3 regions of the Arthrobacter sp. SRS-W-1-2016 genome follow, and region 2 is predicted to be linked to each of the others. Evidence: riboswitches for the same ligand, from Rfam matches in the RefSeq annotation. Region 2 holds a riboswitch; each other region holds the start of a gene.
The links. A riboswitch is a leader RNA that binds a small molecule or an ion and turns the genes downstream of it on or off. The one in region 2 is predicted to bind S-adenosylmethionine.

Region 1 (5,568 bases), on a different contig from region 2:
AATCCCGTCGCTGGGCCTCTATGCTGTTGGCCGCGCACTCGGGATCACGACGGCGATCATCCCCAGCGGCCTGGACTCCTACTGGTGGACCGTGCCGGTGCTGGTCCTCTCCGCCGTGCGGCACGCCATCGTCGAAGAAGTGATCGTGGTGGGCTATCTCCTGGACCGGTTCGGGAAGTTCGGATGGAGCACTCCGTTGGCGATCGTGCTCAGCGCGCTCCTTCGCGGCAGCTACCACCTGTACCAAGGCTTCGGCCCGTTCATCGGCAACGCCGTCATGGGCCTCGTGTTCGGATGGATCTACACCAAGACCAAACGTGTCATGCCGCTCGTGGTGGCCCACGCGCTTCTGGACATCGTGGCGTTCGTCGGCTTCAGCGTCTTCGGCAAGGCCATCGGCCTGGGCTAGCGCGCGTTAAAAGGTTTCGGCCGCCATTGCTGGGTGACGTCATTGGCACCCGCATATGGCGGCCGAAGCTTTTCCGGGCTTCCTTGCCCGTTGATCCGTCAGATCGTGACGGCTCCGTTGGCGGTTTCGAACGTTACTGACATGATTCCCGGCGTCCCGTGCGGAGCCATCCATTGGACTGCGACGTCCTCGAGGGGCTTCTCCACAGGTTCACCAAGCCACTCGGTGACGCGCTCCGCGGAGCCGGCAATGGTGAGGCTGGACATCTTGACATCGCTTGGGTACACGAGGGACGGGTGAAGTGCGGGGTCACCCTCCCAGCGGAGCAGGTAGGGAACCTGGGGATCGGCGATGAGTCCCAGGATGCCGATCTGCGACCAGACGAGTTCCCGGCCATCCGGGAACTTGCGGTTGCCCGGGACGGCGGCGCGTCCGAGCCGCTGCTCGAACGGGCTCAGGTCGTCCACAGCGACGCACCAGCCCATCCACCCACCTCCTGCGGCGGAGCGTGCACGGACAGCTTGTCCAAAAGGTGCCTTGTCGGAGGCCGGGTGGTCCAGGACCTCGACAACTTCCAGGTATTTGTGGTCAGCAAGGGGAATGATCATGTTCCGGGTACCAAAGCGCGGATGCACTCCGCCCCGGACTGCGTCCACTCCCAATGCTGCGGAAATCCGCTCGGTGGTGGCCAACAGGCCATCTCGTTCACAAGCGTAAGAGACGTGATCCATGCGCATGGCTTCATCTTGGCACTTTGTGATGGAGCTCTCAGCTAAGTCAAGCCTAACCAAGGTGGGATGTATCGAAAAGGCCGCTCAGGGTCACTTCAGGACGCACCGGGACAGAAAACTTCCGCGTTCGTCACAAAGCTTCCGGAGCCTGCAATGCCGTCCCTAGACTGGCGGCAACCGATCGCCGGCATGCTGAACCCTTCAGCCCGGCAGGCTGACGCACGGCAAGAGCCCAGACAACCAGGAGTCCGCATGTCCCAAGGATGGTCATTCGAAACGCGCCAAATCCACGCCGGCCAGGAGCCGGACGCCGCCACCGGCGCCCGTGCCCTCCCCATCTACCAGACCACCTCGTTCGTCTTTCCCAGCGCGGAAAGCGCGGCCAACCGCTTTGCACTGGCCGAACTGGCGCCCATCTACACCCGGATCGGCAACCCCACGCAGGATGCGGTGGAGCAGCGCATAGCGAGCCTGGAGGGTGGCTTGGCGGCCCTCCTGCTGAGCTCCGGCCAGGCCGCGGAAACCTTCGCCATCCTCAACGTGGCCGAGGCCGGTGACCACGTGGTCGCCAGCCCGAGCCTCTACGGCGGCACCTACAACCTGCTGGCCCACACGCTGAAGAAATTCGGCATCTCTGTGACCTTCGTCGAGGACCCGGACAACCTGGACCACTGGCGGGACGCGGTGCAGCCAAACACCAAGCTGTTCTTCGCCGAAGTCGTCTCCAACCCCCGCCAGGACGTCTTGGACATCGAAGGGGTCTCCCGCACCGCGCACGAGGCGGGAGTCCCGCTCGTCGTGGACAACACCCTCGCCACGCCCTACCTGATCCGGCCCATCGAGTGGGGCGCGGACATCGTGGTGCATTCGGCCACCAAGTACCTGGGAGGGCACGGCTCCGCCATTGCCGGTGTCATCGTGGACTCCGGCAACTTCGATTTCGGCAAGGACCCTGAGCGGTTCCCCGGCTTCAACACCCCGGACCCCAGCTACAACGGCCTGGTCTATGCCCGCGACCTCGGCAAGGACGGGGCCCTCGGCGCGAACCTCTCCTACATCCTCAAAGCCCGGGTCCAGCTCCTGCGCGACCTCGGATCGGCAGTTTCCCCGTTCAACGCTTTCCTGATCTCCCAGGGAATCGAAACCCTCAGCCTGCGGGTGGAACGCCACGTGGACAACGCCACCAAGGTGGCGCAATGGCTCGAAGGGCGCGACGACGTCGAATCGGTCGCGTACGCGGGGCTGCCTTCCAGCCCGTGGTTCGAACGGGGCCGGAAGTACGGCCCCAGGGGCACCGGCGCCGTGGTGTCCTTCACCATCAACGGCGGGGTCGAGGCCGGCAAGCGCTTCGTGGACGCCCTGGAACTGCATTCGCACGTGGCCAACATCGGCGACGTCCGCTCCTTGGTCATCCACCCGGCGTCGACGACGCACAGCCAGCTGACGCCGGAACAGCAGGCCGTTGCGGGAGTGACCCCTGGCCTGGTGCGGCTGTCCGTCGGAATCGAGCACATCGACGACATCCTCGCGGACCTCGAGTCGGGATTCCGGGCAGCCAAGAGCGCCTAGCACGGGCCCGGAGGGGCGTACGAGGCTGGCCGGCGACGCAAGATGAATCTTCGCCGGCCAGCCTTCGCAACCACCCCTTCATGAACAAAACGCGGCCAAGTGTCACAAAGATGTCATAATCTTCGTCAGAAGGGGTCCGGTTTTCCTAGACTCTTCCTATAGGTCATGAGTGCCAGTGACAGCCCCGGCTTGCTGGCCGGCAACCCTCCATTCGCGGTGGGGTGCCCCGGGTGAAGACCTGGCCCTTCGCTGTGTTGGCGGCGGGCAAGCGCGATGTGAGGTGTCAACGAATGACAATTGCTGCAACAGCCATACCCCTTTCCGGTACCCAGGACGGAACCCTCAAGTATGTTTCCGTGGGCGGACTCGAGCTGGAGGCCGGAGGTTACCTCCCGGACGTCGTCCTTGCGTACGAGACGTGGGGGCGGCTCAACGCAGACGCTACCAACGCTGTCCTCGTGGAACATGCATTGACCGGCAGCACCCATGTGGCCCGTGGCGAGAGCGACGAAGACGGCTGGTGGGAGCAGCTTGTGGGTCCCGGCGCCACGATCGACACGGACCGCTACTTCGTGGTCTCCGTCAACATTGTGGGGGGCTGCTACGGCAGCACGGGGCCGTCGTCGAGCGCTCCTGACGGCAAGCCGTGGGGCTCCCGCTTCCCGCTCGTGACCCTGCGGGACAGCACGGTGGCCGAGGCCAGGCTGGCCGACGCCTTGGGGATCCACAGCTGGCACACCGTCGTGGGCGGGTCCATGGGCGGTGCCCGTGCACTGGAATGGGCCGTCGGCTATCCGGACCGCGTCAAGCGATGCGCCGTGATCTCCATCGGGGCGTACAGCACTGCCGAGCAGATCGCGTTCGCACAGGCCCAGACGCTCGCCATCCGGCAGGACGCCGACTTCAACGGCGGAGACTACTACGGCCAGACCGCCCCCGAAGCGGGTCTGGCCCTTGCCCGGCGGATTGCCCACATCACCTATCGCTCGGCGGACGAGCTGGACTTCCGCTTCGGCCGGAACGCCCAGGGCGGCGAGGCACCCCTCCAGGCTGCCGCGTTGGGGGACCGGGGCCGCTACCAGGTAGAGAGCTACCTGGACCACCAGGGGAGCAAGCTGGTCCAGCGCTTCGACGCCAATAGCTACATCGCCATTACCGAAGCGCTCATGAGCCACGACATCACGCGCGGCCGGGGCTCGTTGGAGGATGCGTTGTCCGTGGCCACGGCGACGTTCTTCGTGGCCTCGGTGGACTCGGACCGGCTCTATTTCCCGGAGCAATCCCGCGAGCTTGCCAAGGCCTTGCCCGGAGAGGTCCCGGTTCACGTCATCGAGGCGCCGATCGGGCACGACGGTTTCCTCACCGAGATCGGCCAGCTCGGCCCCCAACTGCGCGAGGCATTCTTCGGCTAGCGCGCCTTTTCGGCTGAATCAGCCGTTCATGATCTCCTGGCGGAGCTTCATGTAGTCCTCCATGGCGATTTTCCCGTCGCTGTACTCCTGGTCCAGCTCGGCCAGTTTCCGTGCCCGGTAGCCTTGGGGCGCGCTGTTCGGCTGGGGAGCGCCGCTCGCTTGCGGAGTAGCCGACGACGGCGGAACGGCCTGCCGCGCGGGCGTCGCCATCGGGGGTTGCGGCTCAGCCGGGATGACCACCGGGGGCTGCTCCGGGTATCCGACGGGGTTGTGCTGCGGAGGATAGGGCTGCCCGGGGTAATTCTGCGGCGGGAAGTCCTGGAACCTGCGCTGGCGCGATCGGTTGTACATGCGGATCCCCATGGGAATCAGCCAAGAGCAGACGATGATCCAGAAGATCAAATTGTTCACGGCGGAAGCCTCCCTGTCTTTCACCAGCTTAGCCCTGCTCCCTGTGACTAACCTCGCGGTTCGTTCAGCTCCCGGGCAGGAAGGTGTCGGCAGGGCCGAAGACGGGTCCCGGCGTCGGGCGTTTCGGCAGGATCCCGTCACCGGAGGAGCGGTGCCTGATCCGGCGGACGACCCACGGGACAAAGTATTCGCGGGCCCAGACCAGGTCGCCAGACCGGGCTTGGCGCCAACTGCGCTGGGGGAGCGGCTTGGGGTGGAGCGGCTCAAGGTTGTGCGGCACATTCAGTGAGTCGAGGACCATCGCGGCGATGGTGTGATGGCCGAGCGGCGAGAAATGGAGGCGGTCTTCGTCCCACATCTGGGAGTTGGAAAGCTGCCTCAAGGACCACATGTCAGCTACCACGGCATCGTGGCGGGCGGCCACCGTGCGGAGGTTTTCGTTGTAGATGGCCACCTTGCCGCGGATCCGGCCGAGGACCGATGACGCGGTGTCCGGACCGTTGAAGAGAACCACCGTGGCGCCGTCGGAACTCAGGGTCTGCACTGCGGCATCGAGTTTTTCGGCCAGGGCGTCGGGATCGCCGCCGGGACGGATGAGGTCGTTGCCGCCTGCGGAGATGCTCACGAGATCCGGCTTGAGGTCCATGCACGGGCCAAGTTGTTCGTCGAGGATTTGCTGCAGCAAGCGTCCGCGGATGGCGAGGTTGGCGTAGGCGAAGTCGCGGTGTCCCCGGCTCAGTTCCTCGGCGACGCGGTCGGCCCAGCCGCGATGTGCTCCGGGGTTGTTGGGCTCGGGGTCGCCGATGCCTTCGGTAAAGGAATCACCTAGCGCCACGTAACGGGTCCACGGATGAATCCGCTCGTCCGACTTTGCCACCGTGGAATCAGTGTCACTCACGTCCATATCCTGCCTCTTGCTGCGTCGCTACGCGCCCGTAGCTTGTTACTCATGGGTAACTGCAAGAATAGTCCCATGAGTCAAGCTTCCGCCTTTCCTGCCCCGGTCGTTTTGTGGTCCCACGAAGAGGAAGAGCGG
Region 2 (5,568 bases):
CCGGATCCGGAGGCAGGCGAGACGCTGCAAGGAGTTGCCCCGGGCTCCACCTGGTTCGGTGCCGAGTTGGCCGGTCCAGGGTTCGCCTTGGTCAGCTGCAGCCTCTCACCCGGATACGAGAGGTCTGACTCCGCGAAACCAACGGCACGGGACATCGAGTCGCTCGTCATGAGGTTCCCCGGGCATGCTGAGCTGATCCTGCGACTGGCGGCGGAATAGCCCGGGCCGGCGGGCTGGCAGTCTGGCCGGGAAAAACGTCTGGTGCGCCGGTTCTGGGGCCGGCGCACCAGGCTTCTCCCTCCCCAACTGACTCGCAGTTGTTGTCGTTTAGAGCGCCCTAAACGACAACAAATGCGAGTCAGTTGGGCTTCTCAGGATCCGACCGGAGAAAGCGCGCGCACCAAGCCGAAGAGGTCCTTGGGGTCGTCGGGGTTCGCGACGAGGTCGATCTCCTCGAAGAATTCCGAACCCTCGACGGCGTCGCGGAGATACCGCAAGGCGGAAAAGTCCTCGATCGCGAAGCCCACGGAATCGAATACCGTGATCTGGTGCCTGGAGGTCCGGCCCGGCGCATGACCGCCAAGGACTTGCCAGAACTCGGTGACGGGAAAATCGGCGGACATTTGCTGGATCTCGCCTTCAATCCGCGTCTGGGGATCGTATTCCACAAAGACGTCGCCGAGGTCCAGGATGGCAGCGTCGAGTTCGGTCTTTCCTGGGCAATCGCCGCCGATCGCGTTGATGTGAACGCCCGGAGAAACCTGGTCTGCAGTCAGGATGGTGGCGTTGGCCTTGTCCGCGGTGCACGTGGTGATGACGTCGGCGTCTTCCACTGCGTGGGCCGCCGAGCCCGCGATGGTGATGTCGAAGCCGAGGGGAGCCATGTTCCTGGCGAACTTCTCCATCGCAGCCGGATCAGTGTCCCAGATCCTGACAGTGTTGATGCCCAAGGCTGCCCGGAAGGCCAGCGCTTGGAACTCCGACTGGGTTCCGGTTCCGATCATCGCCATGACCCGTGCATCGGGGCGCGCAAGTTTCTTAGCGACCATGCCGGACGTGGCCGCCGTCCGCAGCGCTGTCAGCACTGTCATCTCCGCGAGGAACGTCGGGTAGCCGTTATGGACATCGGACAGGACACCGAAGGCTGTCACAGTCTGGAAGCCGCGCGCTGGATTCGAGGGGTGTCCATTGACGTACTTGAAGCCGTATGTTTCCTGGTCACTGGTGGGCATCAGCTCGATGACGCCAAACGGGGTGTGACTCGCCACCCGCGGGGTCTTGTCAAAAGATTCCCATCGCCGGAAGTCGTCTTCCAAGTACTGAATCATCTCCGAAATGATGGTTTCCGGGCCTCGCCCGGCCGTCCAGCGGACCATATTGCGGACATCGACAAAGCGCGTCATGTGCGCTCCTTTCCCTCATAAGCATTGTTGCTACGAGGCTACGGAGCGGCGATATGCATCCGCAATTGCCAAAGTATGTACTTTTCATTGAAAACATGCACAAAATGACGAGTCGTTTCGAACATAATGCTCATGAGGTTTGTCGCCGCCAAGCAAGCGGCTACCGCAGGACCGAGCTGAGCAGCAGGCTTGTCTCGCTATTGACGATCCCCTCGATCCCGCGGATCCTGCCCAGCACTTGGTCAAAGTCGCTGAGGCTCTCCGTGCGCAGCTCAGCCACGAGGTCCCAGCCGCCATTCGTGGTGTGCAGTGCCCAAATCTCGGGGAGCCCCCTCAGCTGGCGAATGACCCTGTCGGCCGACCTTCCTTCCACGGCAATGAGCGCAATAGCCCGGATCGCAAGTGGATCGACTTCGTCACGCACCCTCGCGGTGAAACCAACGATGGTTCCGGAGGAAACCAGGCGCTCGAGCCGGCTGTTCACAGTGGCCCTGGCGACGCCCAGTTGGCGCGCGAGGCTCGCGACAGATGCCCTGCCGTCCTCCCTGAGGGCGGAGAGGAGCTGGCGGTCAAGGTCGGTGAGTGCTGCCATAAAGACAAACGTATCGCCCATTCCCCAAGTGGGCCTGAGTCCGTAGGGTATCGACATGAGCATCTACATCAGCCCCGACTCTGCTGCATGGTCGCTGACGGCCATGGCAACCGGTGCGTCAGCGGGATCAATCGATGATGCGAACGGCATGTCCAACTTGATAAAGGAAATCTACGAGACAGAAGGTTTCGAAGCGCTGTCTGGCGTGGTTTTTGCCCTGGCTCATCACAACAGCCTCTCGCTGCACGCACTCGCCACGGCCACCGGGATATCCGTGCACGAGTTGCTGGAAATCCGGAAGCATCAAGGTTCCACGTTTCATCACTCCCCCACAGGAGTAGCATCGCGCTTTGATGCCGTTTCACCCCGGGTCCAGGCAAGCCTGGAACCGTTACCGAATGAAACCGAGGCCTAGGGTCCGCACCAGCGTGGCCCCACCCACCGGCTCCCCACCGGCCGCCTCCCGGTTACGGAACATGACGACGGCCGGTGATGCGGGCCGCCGTCGTGGGTGTTATTTTCTTCTTGAGTAATGAGCACCAGCGCGAAGCCCTGACTTGCTGGTCGGCAACCCTCTCTCCGGCGGGGTGCCTCAGGTGACTACTCGGCGTATCGACACTTTCGAACTGCAAGCGTGACTGAGGAGCACCAATGCCTGAACCAACCGAGGAAAAACTCTCCTACCGTCTCATCACGGGCCCTGACACCAAGGAATTCTGCGAGCGGATCTCCACCGCCCTTGCGGAGGGATACGTGTTGCACGGCAGCCCGGCCGCGACTTTCAACGGCAAGGACGTGATTGTGGCACAAGCCATCGTCCTGCCCGCGGCGATCGCGAGCGCGGATGCCGCCGTCGCCAATGCGGTGGATCAGCTTGATGAAGAGTTCGACGGCGAGGGCCACGCATGAGCTACGCAGGCGACCTCAGCCCGCACGACGCCTGGGCCAAGCTCGAGCAGGGCGCCATCTTGGTGGACGTCCGCACCGAAGGCGAGTGGGCACACATCGGGATCCCGGACACCAAAGCCACCGAAAACGATCCCTTGTTCATCCAGTGGAACCTCGCCGGCGGCATCCCCAACACCCGTTTCATCGAACAGCTGACGCAACAGGCTCCCGAGGCGGACGGTACGGAACTGGTCTTCCTCTGCCGCTCCGGCCAGCGCTCCATCGCGGCCGCGATCGCCGCAACCCAGGCCGGATACACCGCCTACAACGTCCTCGAGGGCTTTGAGGGCGAACCTGACCGCTACGGCGAGCGAACCGTGAATGGCTGGAAAAACCGTGGACTTCCGACGAACCTGGGGAATATCTAAGTGACTTTCAATCCTGACGCCGCCAGCTGGAGCCCTGATACCCAGGCAGTCCGCGGCGGTCTTGACCGTACCAACTTCCAGGAAACGTCCGAAGCCGTCTTCCTGAACTCCGGTTTCGTCTACGAGTCCGCCGCGGCTGCCGAGCGCGCCTTCACGGGCGAGGACGAACGCTTCGTCTACTCCCGTTACGGCAACCCTTCGGTCGCCACCTTCCAGGAGCGACTCCGCCTGCTTGAGGGCACCGAAGCGTGCTTCGCGACGGCGTCGGGCATGTCCGCTGTCTTCACCGCCCTCGGTGCGTTGCTGGCGGCCGGTGACCGCGTGGTTGCCGCCCGCTCGCTCTTCGGTTCCTGCTTCGTGATCCTCAACGAGATCCTGCCGCGCTGGGGGGTCGAGACCGTCTTCGTCGACGGGCCTGACCTCGACCAATGGCGTGCTGCGTTGTCCGAGCCGACAACGGCGGTGTTCTTCGAGTCGCCGTCGAACCCCATGCAGGAAATCGTGGACATTGCCGCGGTGAGCGAGCTTGCCCATGCGGCGGGCGCCACGGTCGTCGTCGACAACGTCTTCGCCACCCCTTTGCTGCAGCGCTGCGGCGATCTCGGCGCAGACGTGATTGTCTATTCCGGCACCAAGCACATCGACGGCCAAGGACGGGTCCTGGGCGGCGCGATCCTGGGCACCAAGGAGTTCATCGACGGGCCGGTCAAGCAACTCATGCGGCACACCGGGCCGTCCCTTTCCGCGTTCAACGCCTGGGTCCTGACCAAAGGCCTGGAGACGATGGCCCTGCGCGTCAACCACTCCTCGGCATCTGCGTTGCGGATCGCCGAATGGCTTGAGGCACAACCGGCCATCAGCTGGGTCAAGTACCCGCTTCTGAAGTCCCACCCGCAGCACGAGCTCGCCGCGAAGCAAATGAAGGCCGGCGGAACCGTGCTCACTTTCGAGCTGCTCCCCTCCGCGGGGCGATCAGCGAAGGAGGCCGCCTTCGCGCTGCTGGACGGGCTCGCCGTCATCGACATCTCGAACAACCTGGGCGACTCCAAGTCCCTCATCACGCACCCCGCCACCACCACGCATCGCGCCATGGGTCCGGAAGGCCGCGCAGCCATTGGCCTGAGCGACGGCGTCGTGCGGCTTTCGGTGGGGTTGGAGGATGTGGACGACCTCATCGGGGACCTCGAGCGGGCCCTCAAGCAGGTCTAGCCTGGCAGCGGGTTAGCCCGGCGCTTCGCGCCAGTCTTGGCGCACCCAGGTGAGGACGGGTTGCGGCTTGGTGTCGCTCTCGTCCCGCTCTGAGCGCATCGTGATCTGAACAGCGTGCTCGACGACGGCGGCCAGCCCGGCGGCGTCGGGCGCGCCCCCGTTGATGCCGCTCCAGCGCTCGGCAACACCACGCTGTTCGATAGCGCCATTGCCACGGCCCAGGATGGCTGCCACGCCGGTCTGGACCAAGTCGAATTCGCCCTGTTCGGCGAGCACAGGTTCCAGATACTCCACCAAGGACCAGACAACGTCCGCGGCGGGCTCCGGGCGGAAGGTCCCGAAGTCCAGCAGCTCGGTGCGCAGGCCGAAGTTGCTTGCCTGCCAGGACGCCATCCGCAGAAGCGCCGTGGGCACGGCCGCGGGCTCTATTCCGGCATGGTATTCACGAACAGACGTCTCAACCAGGGCCCTGACAAGGACGGCGATGAGCGCCGCATCCTCGGCCCGGAGGCAGACATCGGCCACCCGGACCTCCACCGTGGGAACGTGCCGGGAGAGCCTGGCGTCGAAGTAAACCATCCCCTCGTCCAGCAACACTCCCGTTTCGATGAGCCTCCGGACAACCCGCCGGTAGGAGGCGAGGGATCCGAAGATGGCCGACGGCCCCGACGAAGGCCAGCGGTTCCATGCTTGCGTCCGATAGCTTTCAAAGCCCGTGGCCAGCCCCCGCCAGTAGGGAGAGTTGGCGCTCATCGCGGTGAAGACGGCGAGCTTGTCCCGGATGCGGTCCAGGACCATCACGCCTTCCTCGGGGGACTCGATCGAGGTGTGGACGTGGAATCCGCACGTGAGCTGTTCGTGTGCGGTGATGCCGAAGCGTTCGAGCATGATGGCATACCGGGGATCCGGAGTGGTGTGCAACGCGGCGTCCACGGGCGACGTGGCCAACGCGGCGATCCGCGCGCCGTGGCGCCGTGCGGCGTGACTCGCGAGGCCCCTGCCCCTGCGGATCTGGTGTAAGAGCTCGGCATAGCTACGGCATGGCCGG
Region 3 (5,568 bases), on a different contig from region 2:
CGGCGTCAGCGGCTGGCTGCCGGCACCAGGATCCAGAGCACCTCAACAGGCTCGTCCGTGGGGTTGACCCAGGTGTGGGGTTCGCGGCCCGGGAAGGACAGCGTGTCTCCCTCTTCGAGCTCGTACTCCTCGTTGGTAAGGATCAATTTGATGCGGCCCTTGACGACGTGCAGGACGTCGACATCGCAATCGACGGCGTAAAGCTCGGCCTCTCCCCGGCCCCGGGGCTCGATCGAGGCCTGCAGGATCTGCAATCGCCGTTCGGAGCGCGCCGTCAGGAGACGCTCCACGATGCCCTGCCCGCCGAGCGAAATCCGCGGTCCGTCGTCGCGCCGGGTCAGATGCGTCTCCGGTGCGGCGAAAAGGTCTCCGATGGACACCGAAAGAACTTGGCAAAGCGTCACGAGGGAAGCGACCGACGGCGATGTCAGGTCACGCTCCACACGGCTCAGGAACCCTTTGGTGAGGCCGGTGGCGTCGGCAACCTGCTCGATGGTGAGCCGCTGCGATTGGCGGGCGGCACGAATTCTGGAACCGATGGCAACGGGGACGTTGCTCGGTTCAACGGGGAGAGCCTTCATTCACGAACCTTTCAGGCCGTTTATGCGGCCCTGTCATTGCAGCAATAGTAGCCGGATCGCCGGCATGGCAGGGCCTTTGGCTAGCCGGAGGAGCGCCGATGAGTCCGCTGGGCGAGACAGCATCTTGACCGTTACTCGCATCACTACGTATCCTCATAGGCAACAAGTGTTGTTTGTGAGGCATACATCACAGACTACTCTCCCCAATCACCAGCGCAGAGACCTTCCGCAACCCCGCACGAAACCCCGCGGACCGGCGTCGGAATCCCCCAGAGCTCTGCGCATCACTTTCAGGAGCCAACCGTGGACTCTTCGTTCATCAATATTGCGATCGTGGTGGTGTATTTGCTCGCCATGCTGGCCTTCGGCTGGTGGGGCAAGTCGCGCACCAAGAACAACAGCGACTTCCTGGTGGCAGGGCGCCGACTCGGTCCGATGCTCTACACCGGCACCATGGCCGCCGTCGTCCTCGGTGGCGCATCGACGGTTGGCGGCGTCGGCCTCGGCTACAAGTTCGGCGTCTCCGGCATGTGGTTGGTGGTCGCGATCGGTTCGGGCGTCCTCCTCCTGAGCCTGCTGTTCGCCGGCACCATCCAGCGGTTGAAGATCTACACGGTCTCCCAGATGCTGAGCCTGCGTTACGGCCAGCGTGCCACGCAGACCTCCGGCATCGTCATGCTGGCCTACACCCTCATGCTGTGCGCCACGTCCACGGGCGCCTACGCCACCATCTTCGTTGTCCTCTTCGGCTGGGAGCGCTGGCTCGCCATCGCCGTCGGCGGCGCCATCGTCCTGGTCTACTCCACCATCGGCGGCATGTGGTCCATCACCCTCGCCGACCAGGTGCAGTTCATCATCAAGACCGTGGGCATCTTCTTCCTCATGCTCCCGTTCGTCCTCAACGCGGCAGGCGGTTTCGACGGCATCCGTGCCCGTGTTGACGCCAGCTTCTTCCAGTTGGACGGCATCGGGGCGCAGACCATCATCACGTACTTCGTGGTCTACACCCTTGGCCTGCTGATCGGCCAGGACATCTGGCAGCGCGTGTTCACCGCGAAGACCCCCAAGGTGGCCCGATGGGGCGGCGCCACCGCCGGCATCTACTGCGTCCTGTACGGCGTGGCCGGCGCCCTGATCGGCCTGGCTGCCCGGGTGGCCCTGCCGAACATCGACGTCAAGGCCCTTGGCAAGGACGTCGTCTACGCCGAGGTAGCCACGCACATCCTGCCGATCGGCATCGGCGGCCTTGTCATGGCCGCAGCAGTCGCCGCCATGATGTCCACCGCGTCCGGAGCCCTCATCGCCGCGGCCACCGTTGCCCGCGCCGACGTGGTCCCGTTCGTGGCCAGCTGGTTCGGCAAGACGATCAACACCAACGACACCGAAAATCCCGAGCATGACGTCAAGGCCAACCGCTACTGGGTCCTTGGCCTGGGGATCGTTGCAGTGTTGATCTCGATGGCGGCGCAAGACGTCGTGGTGGCCCTGACCATCGCCTACGACATCCTGGTAGGTGGCCTGCTGGTTGCCATCCTGGGCGGCTTGGTCTGGAAGCGCGGCACGGGTATTGCCGCAGCCTGGTCCATGGCAGTCGGGTCTGTACTGACCCTTGCCTTGCTGATCGCCTACGCCACGGGAATCATCCCCAGCGAAGACGGCGTCTACGCCAACGATCCCATCTACTGGGGCCTCGGCGCCTCGTTCGCCGTCTATTTCGTGGTCTCCCTCCTCACGCCGCCCACCGAGCCGGCCGTCCGCGAAGCTTGGGAACGCCGCGTTGCCGGAACGGCCGCGGAGGAACTCCCACTGGAGGCCCACCCGGTGGCCATCCACTAGGTTTCACAAAACCACGTACGACGGCGGCGCCGCACCTTCTCCTTCGAGAGGTGCGGCGCCGCCGTCGCATGTACAGTAGGAACAGCTTCAAGAGATGTGGCGCCAAGCTCCGACTTGCCACACGCCAACCCCATGTTCACGGGTGGTTCGGATGAAGAAGCGGCCCGGCTCGGACCAGAGACAACCGAACGGGCAAGAGCAACTCCATAGGAGAAGGCCATGCCTTTCGAAAACGGCGCCACCGCCACAGCCGACCGCACTATCCAGTCCAGCGCCCTCTTTTTGCCCCGCCCCCGTCGGGTGGACGAGTTCGTCCGGGTGATTCCCGGCGTCGACCTCTCCCAAGGCTCCATCACGTTCGTGGTGGACGGAGACCTGGAACGCTATTGGCATCATGAGCCGCGGCTCATCACCGAAGCACTCTCAAAAGCGGTCCAGCCCGCCCGCTGGTTCCCGGCCACACGGAAACTTACGCTCACGGTTGCGGCAACCGGGCACCGTGCGGGCGTGCAGAAGCACTTCATCCTGAGCGCGTTCTAGCCGCCAAGGTCACGATCGCGCGGGCCGTGCTCTCACCAACGGGCAGATCAGACAGGAGGGTGGATTGGAACATGTGGTAGATATCTGGTTTTCCGGACCACATAGCGCAGCTCGGACGATTATCCGTGGCGAGCAGATGGTGCCAACTGCCGTGCTCGGTGTCGACAAAATGGTTTTGTACGTATGTGGTCCATGGTTGAAGCAGGTTCGCGTATCGCGGGTTGCCTGTGGGGCTAGCCCACGTCGCGGCGGCGGAAATCGCTTCCGCGGTCACCCAGTGGGGTCGGTCTCGAATGCCGGGTCTGCCATCCCAAGCTACGGTGTACACGAAGCCCTCCGCAGTGTCCGCGGTCCATCCATATTTCACGGCCGTCTCGTAGAGGCCGGCAGCGGCTTCCTTTAGCCACGGCGGTGGCAGTTCAAATGTTGACTCAAGCTCGAAGAGGCGGCTCCCTTCGAACAGGTGGCCGATTGTCATTCCGTAGGGGTGGATTCATCGCCGGGATTATCGAGATTGAAGTCGGGCAGCGGCATCCAGTCCTGGCCGTAGTGTTCGTTAAACCACCACTTCGCTGAACGGGCGCGCACATTGATGAAAGTCTCCGCGATCCGCAGGGCACGATCCCTCCAGCCCGGGTTTCGTGTGTGGCCATAGAGTGCGAGGATCGACTCTAGCCCGTGCATATTGGCGTTGGCGCCCCAATACGGTTCGGGTTCGGCAAACTCTCGATCCCAGGATTCGAAGAGGGCACCGGCGTCATTCGACCAGAATCTGCTCATCAGCACCTCGGAGGCCTTCGCCGTCAACTCGTCGGCGCCGGGGATGCCCGCGGTGGCCGCAGCGGAAGCCGCCAGCGCGACGAAGCATGTATCGTAAGCGCGTTTCCGTTGCGAGGAAGGCGTTCCGTCAAGAGAACTCAAATAGCCTCCGAAGGGTGCATCTCAGAACTGGTCCGGTAGGCACGCTACGCCGTGCGCCGCATAGGGGATTACATCAGGCACCTCCAGCAAGGCGGCGATACTGAAGCAATAGATCATCCGCGCAGTCACGAAGCACGCTGGAGAGCGGCTGATGTCCACGCTCCCGAAGCGATCGAGGAATCCAAACCCATCGGGAACCAGCGCACCTTTTGCGAGCTCAATCAGACCGTGGAGTTCCTCGTGACTGGCCTTTTTCAGAGGGCTGGGACCCATGTGCAGGCTTGACCCTTCGTGCCGATCTGCTGGATCTATCTAGGAAAAGGACTACACCGGGAAACAGTGAGCCAAGACGTAACCCCGCTGCTGGAACCTTACGGTCGGGCCCCGGGCACGGGCATGGCCGGGACCGACCGGCACGATTGGCGTTCGATCAGGGCGACGGGAAGGACGTTCTTTCGTCGGAACTTCCTCCCGGGGGAATCAATCCGGGCAAGTATGCGCTCGGCCGCGACCCGTCCGATATGCCGCGGGTCCTGGTCAATGACAGACACCGAGGGAGTGAGAACGTCCGCCATGGGGAAGTCGCCGAAGCTGATGAGCGCAATGTCCGTTCTGTTCAGCGCCTGAAGGGCCGGAAAGACGCCGGTGGAGAACCGGGCGTTGGAGGAGAAGATGGCGGTCGGCGCATCCGGCAACGCCAGCAGGGTCTTGCAGACCTGGGCGGCGGCGTCCGCGTCCCGCGAACCGAGAGCAACCAGTTCCTCGCTCCGTGCCAAGCCGGCTTCTTCAAGGGCGGCGAGGTACCCTTCCAGGCGCAGCCGTGTCGTGGGCACTTCCGTGGAATCCCCGACGATGGCGATGCGGCGGTGTCCGTGCGCGATGAGGTGCTGCGTGGCTTCGAATGCACCGCCGAAGTCGTCTTCGACGAAATAGTCAGCAGCGAGCTTGTTGGGCGCGCGGTCGATGAACACGATGGGGAAGCTGTCCTGCCAGCGCGCGAGGTAGGACTGGTCGCCGGCGATCGGGGCGATGATGAGGCCGCCGATCTGGCGGCGGACCGTCGTCTCGATGATGCTCTGTTCCAGGGACGGGTTGTCCCCCAGGCTCGTGACGACGATCGCCATGTCGCGTTCACGCGCGGCCAGTTCGATTTCCTTCGTAACGGCGGCGAAGAAAGGGTCGGCGACGTCAGGCACCGCGATGCCGATGACTGCCGACTTTCCCTCACGGAAGGTGCGCGCCAGCATGTTCGGCACGTACTTGAGTTCACGCATGGCCGACTGCACACGTTCCCGGGTCTCTTCGGTGACGTGCGGGTCGTCATTGAAAACCCTGGAAACCGTCTTGGCGCTCACTCCGGCGCGCGTGGCCACATCCTGCATGGTAGTCACTCTTCGGCTCCTTCACCGTCCGCTGGGAACAGTCTTCTGGCTCGACCGTCCGTGGGCGGGGAACTGTCACCAACGCATCTGAAGATGTCATCGGTGACAATGACCCGCACACACCATCCTGCCCGATCTGCCATGGAACTTCAAGCAACAAATGACATCGATGACATAGATTTTCGCAAATTCATTGACATCGATGACACGGGGCTTCTATATTGCTGTAAGGCAGGTCACAACGGGCCCCTCGAGGGTAGATCCGAGTTCCCGTTTCAGACGACCCGAATCGATTCAGACAGCGCTTC

Region 1: it holds a riboswitch for S-adenosylmethionine, as region 2 does, so the genes downstream of both, BMF89_RS04100 (homoserine O-acetyltransferase) here and BMF89_RS12250 (DUF1737 domain-containing protein) in region 2, are expected to answer to the same signal.
Region 3: it holds a riboswitch for S-adenosylmethionine, as region 2 does, so the genes downstream of both, BMF89_RS06010 (hypothetical protein) here and BMF89_RS12250 (DUF1737 domain-containing protein) in region 2, are expected to answer to the same signal.

The regions. Positions count from the first base shown of each region.
Region 1 covers NZ_MTPV01000015.1:49,139-54,706, reverse strand. The annotation lists gene BMF89_RS04115 (type II CAAX endopeptidase family protein) at 1-409, shown strand, start outside; gene BMF89_RS04110 (VOC family protein) at 508-1,146, opposite strand; gene BMF89_RS04105 (bifunctional o-acetylhomoserine/o-acetylserine sulfhydrylase) at 1,393-2,709, shown strand; SAM riboswitch class IV at 2,871-2,986, shown strand; gene BMF89_RS04100 (homoserine O-acetyltransferase) at 3,000-4,121, shown strand; gene BMF89_RS04095 (hypothetical protein) at 4,140-4,532, opposite strand; gene BMF89_RS04090 (SGNH/GDSL hydrolase family protein) at 4,597-5,436, opposite strand; gene BMF89_RS04085 (phospholipase) at 5,506-5,568, shown strand, end outside.
Region 2 covers NZ_MTPV01000049.1:60,196-65,763, reverse strand. The annotation lists gene BMF89_RS12270 (cupin domain-containing protein) at 1-219, shown strand, start outside; gene BMF89_RS12265 (ornithine cyclodeaminase) at 372-1,403, opposite strand; gene BMF89_RS12260 (Lrp/AsnC family transcriptional regulator) at 1,564-1,995, opposite strand; gene BMF89_RS12255 (hypothetical protein) at 2,051-2,410, shown strand; SAM riboswitch class IV at 2,524-2,636, shown strand; gene BMF89_RS12250 (DUF1737 domain-containing protein) at 2,647-2,904, shown strand; gene BMF89_RS12245 (rhodanese-like domain-containing protein) at 2,901-3,311, shown strand; gene BMF89_RS12240 (O-succinylhomoserine sulfhydrylase) at 3,312-4,520, shown strand; gene BMF89_RS12235 (glutamate--cysteine ligase) at 4,533-5,568, opposite strand, start outside.
Region 3 covers NZ_MTPV01000024.1:2,077-7,644, forward strand. The annotation lists gene BMF89_RS06000 (cupin domain-containing protein) at 6-581, opposite strand; gene BMF89_RS06005 (sodium:solute symporter) at 885-2,417, shown strand; SAM riboswitch class IV at 2,503-2,622, shown strand; gene BMF89_RS06010 (hypothetical protein) at 2,637-2,957, shown strand; gene BMF89_RS22750 (AGE family epimerase/isomerase) at 2,938-3,435, opposite strand; partial or broken gene BMF89_RS22375 (AGE family epimerase/isomerase) at 3,432-4,151, opposite strand; gene BMF89_RS06030 (LacI family DNA-binding transcriptional regulator) at 4,250-5,260, opposite strand.